2 regions of the Comamonas sp. MYb21 genome follow, and region 2 is predicted to be linked to the other one. Evidence: predicted binding sites of a transcription regulator. Region 2 holds the regulator's gene; the other holds the start of a gene.
The links. The regulator FNR, encoded in region 2, switches genes on or off when oxygen is low (the NO sensors DNR and NnrR bind a similar motif). The targets are predictions, from matches to a motif close to TTGATNNNNATCAA.
Positions count from the first base shown of each region.

Region 1: the regulator FNR is predicted to act here: its motif matches at 3,805-3,818, upstream of WH367_RS19010 (OmpW/AlkL family protein).

Region 1 covers NZ_JBBGZC010000013.1:5,812-13,256, forward strand. The annotation lists gene WH367_RS18995 (hypothetical protein) at 390-734, shown strand; yybP-ykoY riboswitch at 1,492-1,657, shown strand; gene mntP (manganese efflux pump MntP) at 1,677-2,246, shown strand; gene WH367_RS19005 (DUF808 domain-containing protein) at 2,690-3,691, shown strand; gene WH367_RS19010 (OmpW/AlkL family protein) at 3,980-4,591, shown strand; gene WH367_RS19015 (O-acetylhomoserine aminocarboxypropyltransferase/cysteine synthase family protein) at 4,708-5,991, opposite strand; gene WH367_RS19020 (YeiH family protein) at 6,109-7,200, opposite strand; gene WH367_RS19025 (LysR family transcriptional regulator) at 7,369-7,445, shown strand, end outside.
Region 2 covers NZ_JBBGZC010000014.1:117,337-124,781, forward strand. The annotation lists gene WH367_RS20365 (TonB-dependent receptor domain-containing protein) at 1-165, opposite strand, end outside; cobalamin riboswitch at 250-494, opposite strand; gene WH367_RS20370 (hypothetical protein) at 534-749, shown strand; gene WH367_RS20375 (cell division protein ZapA) at 749-1,168, shown strand; gene WH367_RS20380 (sulfite exporter TauE/SafE family protein) at 1,616-2,437, shown strand; gene hemN (oxygen-independent coproporphyrinogen III oxidase) at 2,454-3,836, opposite strand; gene fnr (fumarate/nitrate reduction transcriptional regulator Fnr) at 3,987-4,709, shown strand; gene WH367_RS20395 (universal stress protein) at 4,865-5,308, shown strand; gene WH367_RS20400 (malonate--CoA ligase) at 5,419-6,975, opposite strand; gene WH367_RS20405 (enoyl-CoA hydratase/isomerase family protein) at 7,042-7,445, opposite strand, start outside.

The DNA.
Region 1 (7,445 bases), on a different contig from region 2:
ATTGGGAGATATCGCCAGTTGCTTGGGCCGTATGCTGGTAAAGCATGGCTTTTTAGAGAATTTAGTAGCAGTATGAAGCTTCTCGCTCATGATGAGGATGTGGGGAGATATCTATTGATAAGAATATTAGTATGGGCTTTGTGTTGTGCTCAGTGGATAATGTCGCATATCTTATGCAATCAGGAGCTGTAAATAATATGATTTATAACATATTCTTATTGCTGGTAGCTGTATTTTTAGTTGATGAGTATATGCCTGGAGGGTTTGTTGAAGATGCAGCTATTTTTTAAGAAAAAATTACTATAAAGTAAACTTAATAGCATAACAGCGACGATTGAAAATGAATCCGATAAGACTTGTAAAAAATCAAATTATTGAGAAGGAAAAAAATGAATGAACTAGAGAAGCTAAATGTTTCAATAAAAGAATCAAGATATATGCATCTTGTGTTATTTTTTATCTTATGCCTGTATTTTTATTTTTTCGGAGGCATTGATTTAAACATGATGCTGGGGATAGGATTTATTGTGGCGCTACTGATGTCCTCGAATAATTATGTTTCAGATGAAAATAGCCATCGCATTGCTATATTTCATATTGTTTTGATTTTGATTATGATTGGTGTATACGATTATTTTTCAAAAGAAGGTAATCGGTTGAATAATATTTTAAATGCCATTACTCCAATGGTTTTTTTATCGGCCCTATATGGATTTTATTTAAAAAGAAAATAAATGCTAAATATTGATTGTAAATTTCTTTACCTCGCCTCTCCATCTGACGGCATTCTGGATAATCGCATAGATAAAACAGTTATCTGCTACCTATGCCTTGTAAAGTGCTACGCGAGCTTTTAAGGTGATGTATTGAATAACCATTTGGTGCGATTTGTTAATGCGGATGACTTATTGATATGTCAGAAGCCTCTAAAGCTGCAATGAATTGAGTGATTTAATATATGCCAGTAGAGATTTTTCAAAAAATGTTTTATTGAAGTTGGATCATGAAAATGATTTTAATATAGTAATAAAATCTAAATTTCTCAAATTCATAATGACCAGGGTAATAGACGGCTGGCCACGCGTGTCTAATGATGTCAATAGAATGAAAGCTGCGGTAAATGGTTTTTGTCTATTTTTATGTTTTTCTTTTCGACTCTGTGGGCCATAAATGGGTAGGGGAACTCTGCAAGATACCCAGCCCACCTTCCCGCAGGGGATGATTCAAACATGAAACATTCGAGCCTGGCTTCCGGATTCAAGATGAAAGCCAAATGCACGCGCAAGCGTAATTTATGTCCTAGATAGAGTTAATTAAGCGGCCTCAAAATGCTACATGGCGCAATCACAGCATTTGTTTTGCGCGCGGGGGGTTAGCTAGGATTGGTTTTGATTTCTCGCGTGCAGAGACAGAGATGCGATCCATTCCTAAAGAACTTGGCGCGTTTGGGGCCATGTGCTCCGAAGCGCTGCGCAGCGTTTAGACTGCGGGCTCCCTTGGGGAGTAGCCTGCTTCCGCGCTGGAAGCGTCTGCGTCAACATACTCGGCATTTCGCATGCTGTGGCGCAGACATCCGTTCTTCGGTTGGCGAGACCATCGGCATGCCAGCACGACCTCGGTCGGGCAGTGGTGGCATGCCGTTGTGCTCATGCCCGACTGTCCTAGAAGAACCTCCGATGAACGCTGCTTCCATTTCCCTGTTGGCGCTTGCCATGTCTACCGACGCCTTTGCCGCCGCGATTGGCAAAGGCTCTGCCCTTGTCAAACCCCGTTGGTCGGAGGCGCTGCGCACCGGCCTGATCTTTGGTGTCATCGAAGCCATCACGCCGCTGGTGGGCTGGGCCCTGGGCTATGCCGCGGCCGATTATGTGAAGGCCTGGGACCACTGGATTGCCTTTGTGCTGCTCTTGGTGCTGGGCGGCCGCATGGTGCTGGGTGCCTTCCAAAGCGCCGATGAGCCCGAGATGAGCCGGCCCGCGCGCCATGGCTTCTGGCTGCTGGTGGCCACCGGCTTTGCGACCAGCATCGACGCGATGGCGGTGGGCGTGGGCCTGGCATTTCTGGATGTGAACATCACCGTTGTTGCGCTCAGCATTGGCTTTGCCACCTTTGCGATGGTGACCTTGGGCGTGATGGTCGGTCGCGTGCTGGGCCATATCACCGGCCGCTGGGCAGAGGCGGTAGGTGGTGTCGTGCTGATCGCCATTGGCTCGCTGATCCTGTACGAGCACATGGTGGCCGTATAAAAGCCAAAGCCCTCCGCGGGCATGGCAGAGGGCTTGGCTGCGTTTTGCGCTGTAGGAGCGTTGCTACAGGCAAAACAAAGCCCCGCAAAGCGGGGCTAAAGTGAGAGAGATCAGTGCGCTTGCAATCGCTGCGGGTGCCGGGTTTTTAGTTCTGGCTCAACCGCTTGCAGGCTGCGCTGGTATCAGAAGCGGGCAGGAGCACGCTTACGGTCACGTTCGTCTTCAGGCCAAATAGCAAACACTTCAGTCATTTCAGTCCTTTCACCTTTCTGGTGTAGATGGGTGTACAACGGGCCGCAGGCTGAAGTTGTTGACAAGGCCTGCATAAAGTTTTGTGAACAAGCTCCAACAAAACGTAGAAATCACCGTTTTACGGGGCCTGACACGGCATTGCTTTGTGAAATCGCTATGATTTGCCACCGAATTTAGACAGGGAGTGCGTAATGGCTGGTGCTGGTTTGTTGATGTTGCTCGATGATATTGCGACCTTGCTCGACGATGTGGCGCTGATGACCAAGACGGCTGCGGGCAAGAGCACGGCCATCCTGGACGATGTGGCCACGCAGACCAAGGTGGCGGTGCAAAAGACGGCGGGGGTGCTGGGCGATGACCTGGCGCTGAACGCCGAGCAGGTGACTGGGGTCAAGGCCAACCGGGAGTTGCCGGTGGTCTGGGCGGTGGCCAAGGGATCGCTCAAAAACAAAGTCATCTTGGTGCCGGCAGCGCTTTTGATCAGTGCTTTTGCGCCTTGGTTGATCACGCCGCTGTTGATGCTTGGCGGCGCTTTTCTGTGTTTTGAAGGGGTGGAGAAGGTGCTGAGCCTGTTCCACAAGCCCGGCAAACAGGCGCCCCATGATGCCGTCAAGGAGTCCGAGCAGGCTGCGCAGATGGGCGTGGCGCCATCATCCGTGAAGGCTGCCAGCGAGAAAAACATGGACCCTGTGGCCTATGAAAAAGCCAAGGTGGCGGGTGCGGTGCGTACCGATTTCATTCTGTCTGCAGAAATCATCGCCATCGCGCTGGGCACTGTGGCCAGCAAGCCGCTGTGGGAGCAGTTTGCAGTGCTGGTGGCCGTGGCGCTGGCGATCACCGTGTTTGTCTATGGCCTGGTCGCCGGTATTGTGCGCATGGACGATGTGGGCATGTGGCTGATGCGCAAGACCAGTGCCGCTGCCAAGGCTTTTGGCCGGGGCCTGATTGCGTTTACGCCCTGGCTGATGCGTGGCCTGTCGATTGTCGGAACGGCTGCGATGTTCATGGTGGGCGGCAGCCTGCTGGTGCATGGCATTGGCCCGATCGAGCACTGGTTGGAGAGTACCGTAGCCCCGATGGGTGGCGTGGTGGCACTGCTGGCCCCAACGCTGGTGCATGTGGCTGTTGGTGCAGCCATTGGTGGCCTGGTGGTGCTGGCGGTGGAGGCTTGGCACAAGCTGCGCGGGCACTGATCGCAAGCAGCAGCGCATGGCTGCTGGCCGCGCCTCTCGGGTGCGGCGCAGCAAGAAGCAGAAGGCGGCATCGCAACAGCGGGCCGCCTTTTTTCATCGCTTGTTTTGTCTCGTTGATCTGGGTCAGGGCCGCGCAGCCCGCTTAAGCAGAAGATGCAGGCATGGACAGCAGAAACTGCTCTGCCGCCTTCAGATACGGCGCTTGGCGCGGGTGGGGGCATGCAGATGCGGCCTGGGTTCAGCTACTTTTCAATCCATGCGAGCAAGCTCGCAGCGAGGGCAATGACGATGAAAAAAATGATGTTGGCAGCGGCAGCTGTATGTGCAATGGCGTCGGGCGCGGCGATGGCGCAAGAGGCGCAAAGCCCTTGGCAGGTGCGTGTGCGCGCCGTGCATCTGGACAGCGCCAACAAGGACTCCACCGGCCTGGGTCTGTCGATCAATGACAAGACGATTCCCGAAGTGGATGTGACCTACTTCTTCACGCCCAATATCGCGGCCGAGCTGGTGCTGACCTATCCGCAAAAGCACGATCTGCGCTCGGATGGCGCCAAGATCGGCACGCTCAAGCACCTGCCGCCCAGCCTGCTCGCGCAGTACCACTTCACCAATATGGGCGCCTTCAAGCCCTACCTGGGCGCTGGTGTGAACTACACGCGCTTCTCGAACGTGAACTTTGCACCCGCTGTTGAAGCCGCGCTCGATCCATCGATCAAGAAGAACAGCTTTGGCCCGGCGCTGCAGATCGGCTTTGACTACATGCTCGATAAGCACTGGTCGATCAACGTCGACGTGAAGAAGGTCTACATCAAGACCGACGTGCGCTCGGCGGGCACCAAGGTGGGCACCTTCAAGGTGGATCCCTGGCTGCTGGGTGTCGGTGTGGGCTACCGTTTCTAAAAGGGGTCTAGAACCCGCTCCTGGTGGTTCAGGAGCCAAAGAGCACTGTGATTGAGCCGCTTATTGCAAGCGGCTCTTTTTTATGAAAGCGGCTCTTTTTTATGCGCGACGGCCCCTCAGACCTGGGCCAGCGCCTGCTCCAGATCGGCCAGCAGGTCATCGACATGCTCGATGCCGACCGAGAGGCGCACCATGCCTTCGCTCACGCCAGCCTTCTCCAGCTCTGCGCTGTCCAATTGGCGGTGCGTGGTCGAAGCCGGGTGCGTGGCCAGCGATTTGGCATCGCCAATATTGACCAGGCGGGTGAACAGCTGCAGCGCATCCAGAAAGCGGGCACCGGCAGCGCGCCCTTCGCCATCGGCAGCGTTGAGGCTGAAGGACAGAATGCCCGAGGCACGACCGCCCGACTGCTTTTGCACGGTGGCATGGTCCGGGTGGTCGGGCAGGCCGGCATAGCGCACCCAGGCCACCTTGGGGTGCTTTTGCAGCGTCTCGGCAATCTTTTGCGTGTTCTCGCAGATGCGGTCCATGCGCAGCGCCAGGGTCTCGATGCCTTGCAGGATCTGGAAGGCGTTCTGCGGCGAAATGGCCGCGCCCATATTGCGCAGCGGCACGACGCGCGCGCGGCCGATATAGGCCGCAGGGCCCAGCGCTTCGGTGTAGACCACGCCGTGGTAGCTCACATCGGGCTCGTTCAAGCGCTTGAAGCGCGCCTTGTGCTCGGCCCAGGGGAACGTGCCGCTATCGACGATGGCACCGCCCACGCTGGTGCCATGGCCGCCCAGGTACTTGGTGAGCGAATGCACGACAATGTCGGCGCCATGCTCGATGGGGCGCAGCAGATAGGGCGAGGGCACGGTGTTGTCCACGATCAGCGGCACGCCATGGCGATGGGCCACATCGGCGAGCGCCCGGATATCGGTCACATTGCCCAGCGGGTTGCCGATGGACTCGATGAACACGGCCTTGGTCTTGTCGTCGATCAAGGCGCCAAAGCTGGCCGGGTCGCGCGGATCGGCAAAGCGCACCTCGATGCCTTGCTGCGGAAAGGTATGCGCAAACAGGTTGTAGGTGCCGCCATACAAGGTGCTGGCCGAGACGATGTTGTCGCCCGCTTCGGCCAGGGTCTGGATGGCGGCGGTGATCGCTGCCATGCCCGAGGCCAGCGCCAGCGCGGCAATGCCGCCTTCGAGCGCTGCCACGCGCTTTTCCAGCACATCGGTGGTCGGGTTCATGATGCGGGTGTAGATATTGCCCGGCACCTTCAGGTCAAACAGGTCGGCGCCGTGCTGTGCGCTGTCAAAGGCGTAGGCCACCGTCTGGTAGATGGGCACGGCCGCAGCCTTGGTAGTGGGGTCGGGCGAATAGCCTGCGTGAACGGCCAATGTCTCGATGCGCATGGTGTTGGAATCCTTGTTGTTGGCGGAAAGATGCCTGCCCGTTGTAGCAGTTTTGCGCGCCGGGCCAACGATTTTTTGGGTATGAGCTTATGAGGCCGCAGAGGCCGCAGAGCCCCCTCAAATCCAGGTATTGACCGCCAGCCCGCCCAGCACCAGCCAGACAAACAGCACCAGGGCCAGCAGCAAGGGTTTGATGCCCGCAGCCCGTACCGAGCGCACATGGGTAGTGAGGCCCAGGCCGGCCATTGCCATCGTCAGCAGCGCGTTGTCCCCCTGCACGCCGATGGCCAGCGCCTGCGCCGGGATGACACCCAGCGAATGGATGCCCGCGACCGCGACAAAGCCCAAGGCAAACCAGGGAATGGTGATCTGGCGGGCCTGCACGGCGCCGTTGGTGGCGGGCTGCGGGGCCGGTGCTTCATTGCCAGGCCGCTTGGCCAGCCACAGCGACAGCGCAATCAGAAACGGGGCCAGCATCATCACCCGCACCATCTTGGCGACCACGGCGGTATCGGCCGCGCTGCTGCTGATGGCGCCGCCCGCAGCGACGACCTGCGCCACTTCATGCACGGTCGAGCCCACCCAGAGGCCATAGCCGGCCTCGCTCATCTGCAGGCTGGGCGCGAGCCACTGGTAGAGCACAGGGTACAAAAAGGTTCCCACCGTGCCAAAGACCACCACGGTGGCGATGGCGACTGCCACATCATCGGCGCGCGCCTTGGCCACCGGGGCGGTGGCCAGCACGGCCGCTGCGCCGCAGATGGCGCTGCCCGCGCCCACCAGCATGCTGGTGCGGGCATCCAGCCCCAGCCAGCGCTGGCCCAGCCATTGCGCCAGCACAAAGGTGCTGCTGAGCATCAGCGCATCGATCAGCACGCCGCTGGCGCCCACGGCGGCGATGTCCTGGAAGGTCAGGCGCAGGCCATAGAGGATGATGCCCAGGCGCAGCAGCTGCTGCTTGGACAGGCCCACCCCCGCAGCGGCCGGCGCCTGCACCCAGCCATAGACGGTATTGCCCACCAGCATGCCGATGACGATGGCCAGCGTGAGCGCGCTCAGCCCATGGCTGCCAAACCAGGGCAGGGCTGCGAGCGTGCTGGCCAACCAGGCAATGGCCGCACACAGCAGCAAGCCCGGCACGAGGCGTTTGGCGCTGTCGAGCCAGTGGCTGTTGCGCAGTTGGGGGAGGGAGAGGGGGGCGAGTGACATGGGTGGTTCCAGAGGCCCTGGCAGGGCCAAAAGTGGTGGCCTGCCGGGCGATATGGAGTCACTATAGAAATTATTCTTATATCTGTATAACTAATTGTTTGGTTAATATCTATCGATAAAATAGGTAGATATTTTTTCATCAACCCAAGCGCCTTGGGCGCCATCCCCATGCTCCATCTCAGCCTGCGCCAGTGGGAGGTTTTCTGCGCCATCGCCCACAGCGGCAGCACCGTCGCTGCAGCGCA
Region 2 (7,445 bases):
TGTTTCCTGGGCGGCTGGAGCCTGCTGCGCCTGAGCTTGCAGCGCCAACAGGGGCAACGCCGATGCGATGGCCAAGGCCAAAAAACGGGGGGTATGGAGCGTGCCCGAGCGGGGCGCAAGCGCGGGACGCGCGCAGCGGCGTGTCGAAAAATCAGAGGAAAACATGCACTGAGTTGGTGATGAACCACCCCGCGCCAGCCTCCCCGCCGGCAATGGGGAACACGGAGGCCGCAGCAAGGCCTCAGCCGCGCGCCTCCACTATTGTTGGCCGGTATCCGGGCTGGCGATGACACAGCACACGCCTTCCCAAACACTTGTTCAAGGTATTCAGTGGCATAGTGGTGGCTGTGGATGGCGCAAAAACCAACCATCGCTTACCGTTGCGGGGGCAGCGCAGGTTGCGTAAGGCTTGTAGGGCACAAGCAGCGCTCCTGCTTCCCGTTGAACTGCCCCCATGTGAACCACTGGGGCGAGCACCAACGGGTACAATTTTAGCGTTAAACCCATTGCGCACTTAAGAAGACTGTCTCTCTATGGCCACTACGCCTTCTATGGATCTGATGCTTGAGCGGGTGGAGGCACTGCTGAGCCGTCATGAGGCTTTGCAACGCGCCCACGCCCAATTGCAAGAGCAAGTCACCACCCTGACCCAGGAGCGCGACTCCCTCCAATCGCGCCTGACAGCGGCCCGCGCCCGCGTGGATGCACTGATCGAACGCCTGCCCAAGACCTTTGACCAGGACGAATGATGAAACAGCTGGAAGTACACATCATGCAGCAAAGCTATATGCTGGGCTGCCCCGAAGGCCAGGAAGCACGTCTGCTGGCCGCCGTCAAGCATGTCGATGAGGCCATGAGCGGTATCCGCGACGCGGGCAAGATCCGTGGCCGCGAGCGCATCGCCGTGCTGGCGGCCCTCAATGTCGCCTTTGATCTGCTGGATTTACAGGTGCAAAACAGCCAGCTCAGCCAGACCGCCGACGCGCTGCAGGCGCAAGCCGCTGCCCAGTCTGCCGCGATGGCCGAGGCGCAGGCCCAGCCCGCCACCGGTGACCAGGCCAGCCTGGACTGGGACGAGCCCCGCCTGCAGTCGGTGATGCAGCGACTGGACGCGGCGCTGGCGCCCGCCCCTGCCAAGGCCGCCGAAACCCTGGACACCAGCGCCTGAGGCCTGGCGGTAAGCAGGCGCCAACACCAGATTGCGGCGCCATGCAATGCCTCCTGCCAAAATATCAGCTTGGCGCTTTCTCAATCTAGCTAACCAGCTATCTTTTTTGACCAATCCAGGCACATTGACATGCAGTTTTGGTGGGTGCGGCAGGCGCGAGCGATTACAATGGAAGCGTTCGCAGCCCTGCTGGACTTTATAGTTCCTTGAACCAATGCTCTACGAGCACGGGCTTGGTACATCACCTATTGAGCGTGATCGTCTCGCGTCAGATGAACCCAACGATAGGTTGCCCTTGCCCACCTGAACCCCCGGTTCAGGATGACGGTCCAGTGGATCCGCTGCGAACACCTGATTTTTTCGGGCAGGCTGCCCAACCTGTCTTCTCCTCTCCGCGACAGCGGGGTTTCAGGCCACCTGTTTCAGGTGGCCTTTTTACTGCGCGCCATGACTGATCCTCTTGTTTTGCTGCCGCTGTCGTTTCTGGGCCTGATCGGCGGATTTCTCGCGGGCCTGCTGGGCATTGGCGGCGGCATGGTGCTGGTACCCTTCATCACCTACATCCTGGGCACCCAAGGGGTGGCGCCGGAGCTGGCGATCAAGATGGCGATTGCCACCTCGATGGCGACCATCGTCTTCACATCTGTGTCCAGCGTGCGCGCCCACCACCAGCATGGCGCCGTGCGCTGGGACCTTGTCAAACGCCTGGCCCCGGGCATTGTGCTGGGCGGCCTGCTGGCCAGCCTGGGCATTTTTGCGGTGCTCAAGGGCAGCTACCTGGGTTTGTTTTTTGGCCTGTTCATTGGTTACTCGGCACTGCGCATGTTCCGCAAGCCCAACAGCAAGGCCATGCGCGCCATGCCGGGCACGGCCGGCCAGATGGCCGCTGGCGGCGTGATCGGCTGCCTCTCGGGCCTGGTGGGCGCGGGCGGCGCCTTCATCAGCGTGCCTTTCATGACCTGGTGCAGCGTGCCGATGCACAACGCGGTCGCCACCAGCTCGGCGCTGGGCTTTCCGATTGCGGTCACCAATGTCATCGGCTTCATGGTGGCCGGCCTGCACCTGCAGGGGCTGCCGCCGCATTCGCTGGGCTATATCTGGCTGCCCGGCCTGGCCGCCATTGCCACCTGCAGCGTGCTGACGGCGCCGCTGGGCGCCCGTGCCGCGCACCGGCTGCCGGTAGGCCAGCTCAAGAAGATCTTTGGCGGCATCTTGCTGTGCCTGGCCGCGTACATGCTCTACAAAAGCCTGGCGGCCTGGCAGGGCTGAGACCTGCCACAGCGGGCTAGATAATCCGCGAGAAGCGCGCCCGGTTGCGGTCGGCCTGCAGGTTCTTGTCGAACACCATGGCCACACCGCGCACAAAGTACCAGCCCAGCTCGGTCACATTGATCGCCTCGTCGCTCAGTTGCACCAGGCCCTGGTCCTGCAGCTCGCGCAGCTGGGCCAGCTCGGCGGCAAAGTACTGCGCAAAATCAATCAGCCAGGCCTGCTCCAGCGATTCAATCGCCAGGCTCCCCTGGCACATCAGGCCCATGATCACCGCGCGGCGCAGCAGGTCATCGCGCGTCAATGCCAGGCCCCGCACCACGGGGATCTGGCCCTGGTCGATCAGGTCGTAGTACTCCTCCAGGGTCTTGGCATTCTGGCTGTAGGTCGCGCCAATGCGGCCGATGGCCGACACGCCCAGCGCCAGCAGATCGCAATCGGGCTGGGTGCTGTAGCCCTGAAAGTTGCGGTGCAGGCGCCCTTGGCGCTTGGCCACCGCCAAGGCATCGTCGGGCAAGGCGAAATGGTCCATGCCCACATACACATAACCGGCGCCTTCCAGCGCGGCCAGGGCCTGGGCCAGCATGGCGAGCTTATCGGCGGGGCTGGGCAGGTCCTGCGCCTGGATGCGGCGCTGGGGCTTGAAGCGCTCGGGCAGGTGCGCATAGGCGTAGAGCGCAATGCGGTCGGGCCGCAGCGCATTGACCTGCTCCATCGTGCGCACAAAGCTGGCCGGGCTTTGTTGGGGCAAACCATAGATCAGATCGATATTGATAGATTCAAAGCCGATCTCACGCGCCTGCTCGACCAAGGCAAACACCTGGTCAGCGGGCTGCTCACGGTGCACAGCCTTTTGCACCAGTGGGTCAAAATCCTGCACGCCAAAGCTCAGCCGGTTAAAGCCCAGCTGGTAGAGATGCTGCAGGCGCTCGCGGCTCACGGTGCGCGGGTCCACCTCGATCGAGTACTCGCCACCGGGCTTCAGATGAAAACGCTGCTTGACCATGTCCATCAGGCGGCTGAGGCCGGCATCGGTCAAGAACGTGGGTGAGCCCCCGCCCAGGTGCAGCTGGCTGATGGTGGGACGGGCGCTGACGTGGGCCAGCTGCAGGTCCAGCTCGCGCTCGAGGTAGTCCAGGTACTCGTCGGCCCGCTCGGCATGCTTGGTGATGATCTTGTTGCAGGCGCAGTAGTAGCACAGCGAGGCGCAGAACGGCACATGCACATACAAGGACAGCGGAGCGAGCCTGCCAGCCAGGCCGGTGCCGCGTTGCGCCAGCGCCTGCTTGTACTCATTCGCAGCAAAGGCTTCAACAAATCGGTCTGCGGTAGGATACGAGGTGTAACGGGGGCCGGGAACATCAAAACGGCGCAGCAGGTCGGGGGTCAGGGAAATCATGTGGCTTCTTCCTAGCGGACCCCCAATGTGCCCCAAGCTCTGCCACGCGTCCTTGATGTACATCAAGAACCCATTTGGCGCCTGCACGCACAATAGGCGCATACGAGGAACGCCGTTCCTACATGAATATTTGTTCACGGGTATTGATACATGACATCCAACTCCATCAAAGTGGTGTGCTCCAACTGCAATTTGCGCGAGCTGTGCATGCCCGTGGGACTGTCGGCCGAACAAATGGAGCGCATCGACGAGATCGTCGCCACCCGGCGCAAGATCAAACGCGGCAGCGCGCTGTTCCGCAACGGTGAGACCTTCACCTCCCTCTATGCGATTCGCACCGGCTTTTTCAAGACCAGCATCGCCACCGAAGACGGACGCGACCAGGTCACCGGCTTTCAGATGGCGGGCGAGATCATCGGGCTTGACGGCATCGTCAACGACCGCCATTCCTGCGACGCGATTGCGCTGGAAGACGCCGAAGTCTGCGTGATGCCCTACTCCTCGCTCGAAGACCTGTCGCGCGAAGTGACCGCCTTGCAGCACCATGTGCACAAGGTCATGAGCCGCGAGATCGTGCGCGAGCATGGCGTCATGCTGCTGCTGGGCAGCATGCGCGCCGAAGAGCGCCTGGCCGCCTTCTTGCTGAACCTGGTGCAGCGCCTGCATGCCCGGGGCTTTTCGCAGCATGAGCTGATCCTGCGCATGACACGCGAGGAAATCGGCAGCTACCTGGGCCTCAAGCTCGAGACCGTCAGCCGCACCTTCTCCAAGTTTGCCGAGGAGAACATCATCGAGGTCAAGCAGCGCCATGTGCGCATTCTGGACACCGACAAGCTCCAGGGCCTGATCAACACCCAGGCCTGCTCGGCCTAAGCTAGGCAGCTATTCCAACTCGCCGCGCCAGCGGACACAAACGCGGTCTGATCCGACATCCGCTCAAGCCGCAAGCGGCGATGCTCTGTGTTGAAGCCACGGCAAGACTGCGCAACAGCGGCCCTGCCCTACGTCTGACCTGAAAGGAGCCTGCCATGTACCAACATATCCTGCTTGCCACCGATGGCTCTGAGCTGTCCGAGAAGGCCGTGCGCCACGCCCTCGCGCTGGCCAAGCTGAGCCACGCCACGGTGACTGCCGTCAACATCTCGCCCAACTACCCGCGCAGCTACTTCGAGGGCAGCACCATGCAAAACCCCGATGACATTGCGCGCATCGAGGACGGCTGGGAACGCGCCGCCCAGGGCATTGTCGACAAGGTGGTGGCCGAAGGCGCTGCCACCGGCGTGCCCATCAAGACCCTGGTGATCAAGTCCGACATGATTGCCGAGGCGCTGCTGGAGACGGCGAAAAAGGAAAACTGCGACCTGATCGTCATGGCATCGCACGGCTACCGGGGCTTGAAGCGCCTGCTGCTGGGCAGTGAAACCCAGCATGTGCTGACCCATGCGACGATACCGGTGCTGGTGCTGCGCTGATCGCCACCTAAGCGCATCCGCCCAATAGCAAACCTTCGCCTGCGGCAGCTTCTGAGCGGCCACAGCGCGAGGGTTTTGTCATGGCGGCGCAGGCCGCCTTCATGGGCGCATCAGCCCTTGAACAGGCCCTGGTACTGGTCGCGCAGCAGGTTCTTTTGCACCTTGCCCATGGTGTTGCGCGGCAGCTCGCCCACGACAAAGCAGCGCTTGGGAATCTTGAAGTTGGCCAGCTGCTTTTTCAAAGTCGCAATGATGCCCTCGGCATCGAGCTGCTGGCCCACCTTGGCAATGACCACGGCCACGCCCACTTCGCCAAAATCGGGGTGTGGCACGCCAACCAGCGCGCTTTCGGCCACGCCCGGCAGTTCGTTGATGAAGCCCTCGATCTCGGCCGGGTAGACGTTGTAGCCGCCGGAGATGATCAGGTCCTTGCTGCGGCCGACGATGGTCACATAGCCGCGCGCATCAATCTTGCCCACGTCACCGGTCTTGAACCAGCCGTCGGCCGTGAACTCCTGCGCGGTCTTCTCGGGCATGCGCCAGTAGCCGCTGAACACATTGGGGCCTTGCACCTGGATATGACCGATCTCGTCGGCGCCCAGCGCCTGGCCGTCATCGCCCTGCACCCGCACGCCCACACCCGGCAGCGCAAAGCCCACCGTGCCGCCCCGGCGCTCGTCCTGGCCGCCATGGCGGGCATCGGCCTGGTAGGGGTTGGAGACCAGCATGATGGTCTCGCTCATGCCATAGCGCTCCAAAATCGTGTGGCCGGTGCGGGTCTGCCAGTCGCGGAAGGTCTCGATCAGCAAAGGCGCCGAGCCGGAGATGAACAAACGCATGTGCTGGGCCGCCGCCTTGGTCAGGCCCGGCTCGGCCAGCAGGCGCACATACAGAGTCGGCACGCCCATGAAGACCGTCGCCCGCGCCATCGCGGCAATCACCGCCTTGGGCTCGAACTTGGCAAACCAGACCATCTTGCTGCCATTGAGCAAGGCCGCATGGATCGCGACAAACAGGCCATGCACATGGAAGATCGGCAGCGCATGGATCAGCACATCGCCCTTTTTCCAGCCCCAGTAGTCCTTGAGCATGACGGCATTGCTCAGCAGGTTGCCGTGGCTCAGCATCGCGCCCTTGCTGCGCCCGGTGGTGCCACTCGTGTAGAGAATGGCGGCCATGTCGTCGGCAGATTTCTGCGCGGGCGTGTGCGCATCGGCGCAGTGCACTGCACGCTCCAGCAGGGTGCCGCTGCGGTCATCGCCCAAGGTGAACACGCTTTGCGTGCCGCACTGGAAGGCGATCTTGGAGACCCAGCCAAAATTGGCCGGCGAGCAGACCACCACGGCCGGCTCGGCATTGGTGACAAAGTACTCGATCTCGGCGCTTTGGTAGGCGGTGTTGAGCGGCAGAAACACATGGCCGGCGCGCAAGGTCGCCAGGTACAGCGCCATCGCTTCGACCGACTTTTCCACCTGCACCGCTACGCGGCTGCCGGAAGGAATATTCAGCGAATCGAGCAGGTTGGCGATGCGCGCGCTCATGCGGTCCAGGTCGCGCCAGCTGTAGTTCAGCGGCTCACCGCTGGCCGAGGTGGTCTCCACGGCGATGGCATCAAGGTCCTCAGGAAAGGCCGCGCGCAGGGCGCAGAACAGGTTGTCGTTGGTCATGTTTGTCTACTTGGTTGGTGGTTTCCTTGGCGCCTGCGGCCTGGCCGGTGGCCAGCGCAGGCACGGTCAAAACTGGGCTGCTCTTTTGGCGACAAAGGCAGCAATGCCTTCGCGGTGTTCTGCCGAATCGGCATAGGCATAGGGCTGCTGCAGCACCGGGGCCTGGGCATCGCCTTCGGCCAGCGCACGCAGCAGCTGCTTGGTCATGCGGGCGGCCTGGGGCGCCAGGCCGCAGATGCGGGCGACGCTGCGTTCCAACTGGGCGTGCAGGTCTTGAGCGGGGTACACCTGGCTCAAAAAGCCCGAGGCCAGCATCTGCTCGGCGCCAAAGACCGCTGCCTCCAGCAGCATCTGCCGCGTCTTGGCAGGCCCCACCTGGCTCAGCACCAGCGCCGCCTCCTTGGGCGCCATCGGAAAGCCCAGCTTGGCAATCGGCGCGCCAAACTGGGCTCTGTCTGTTGCCAGGCGGG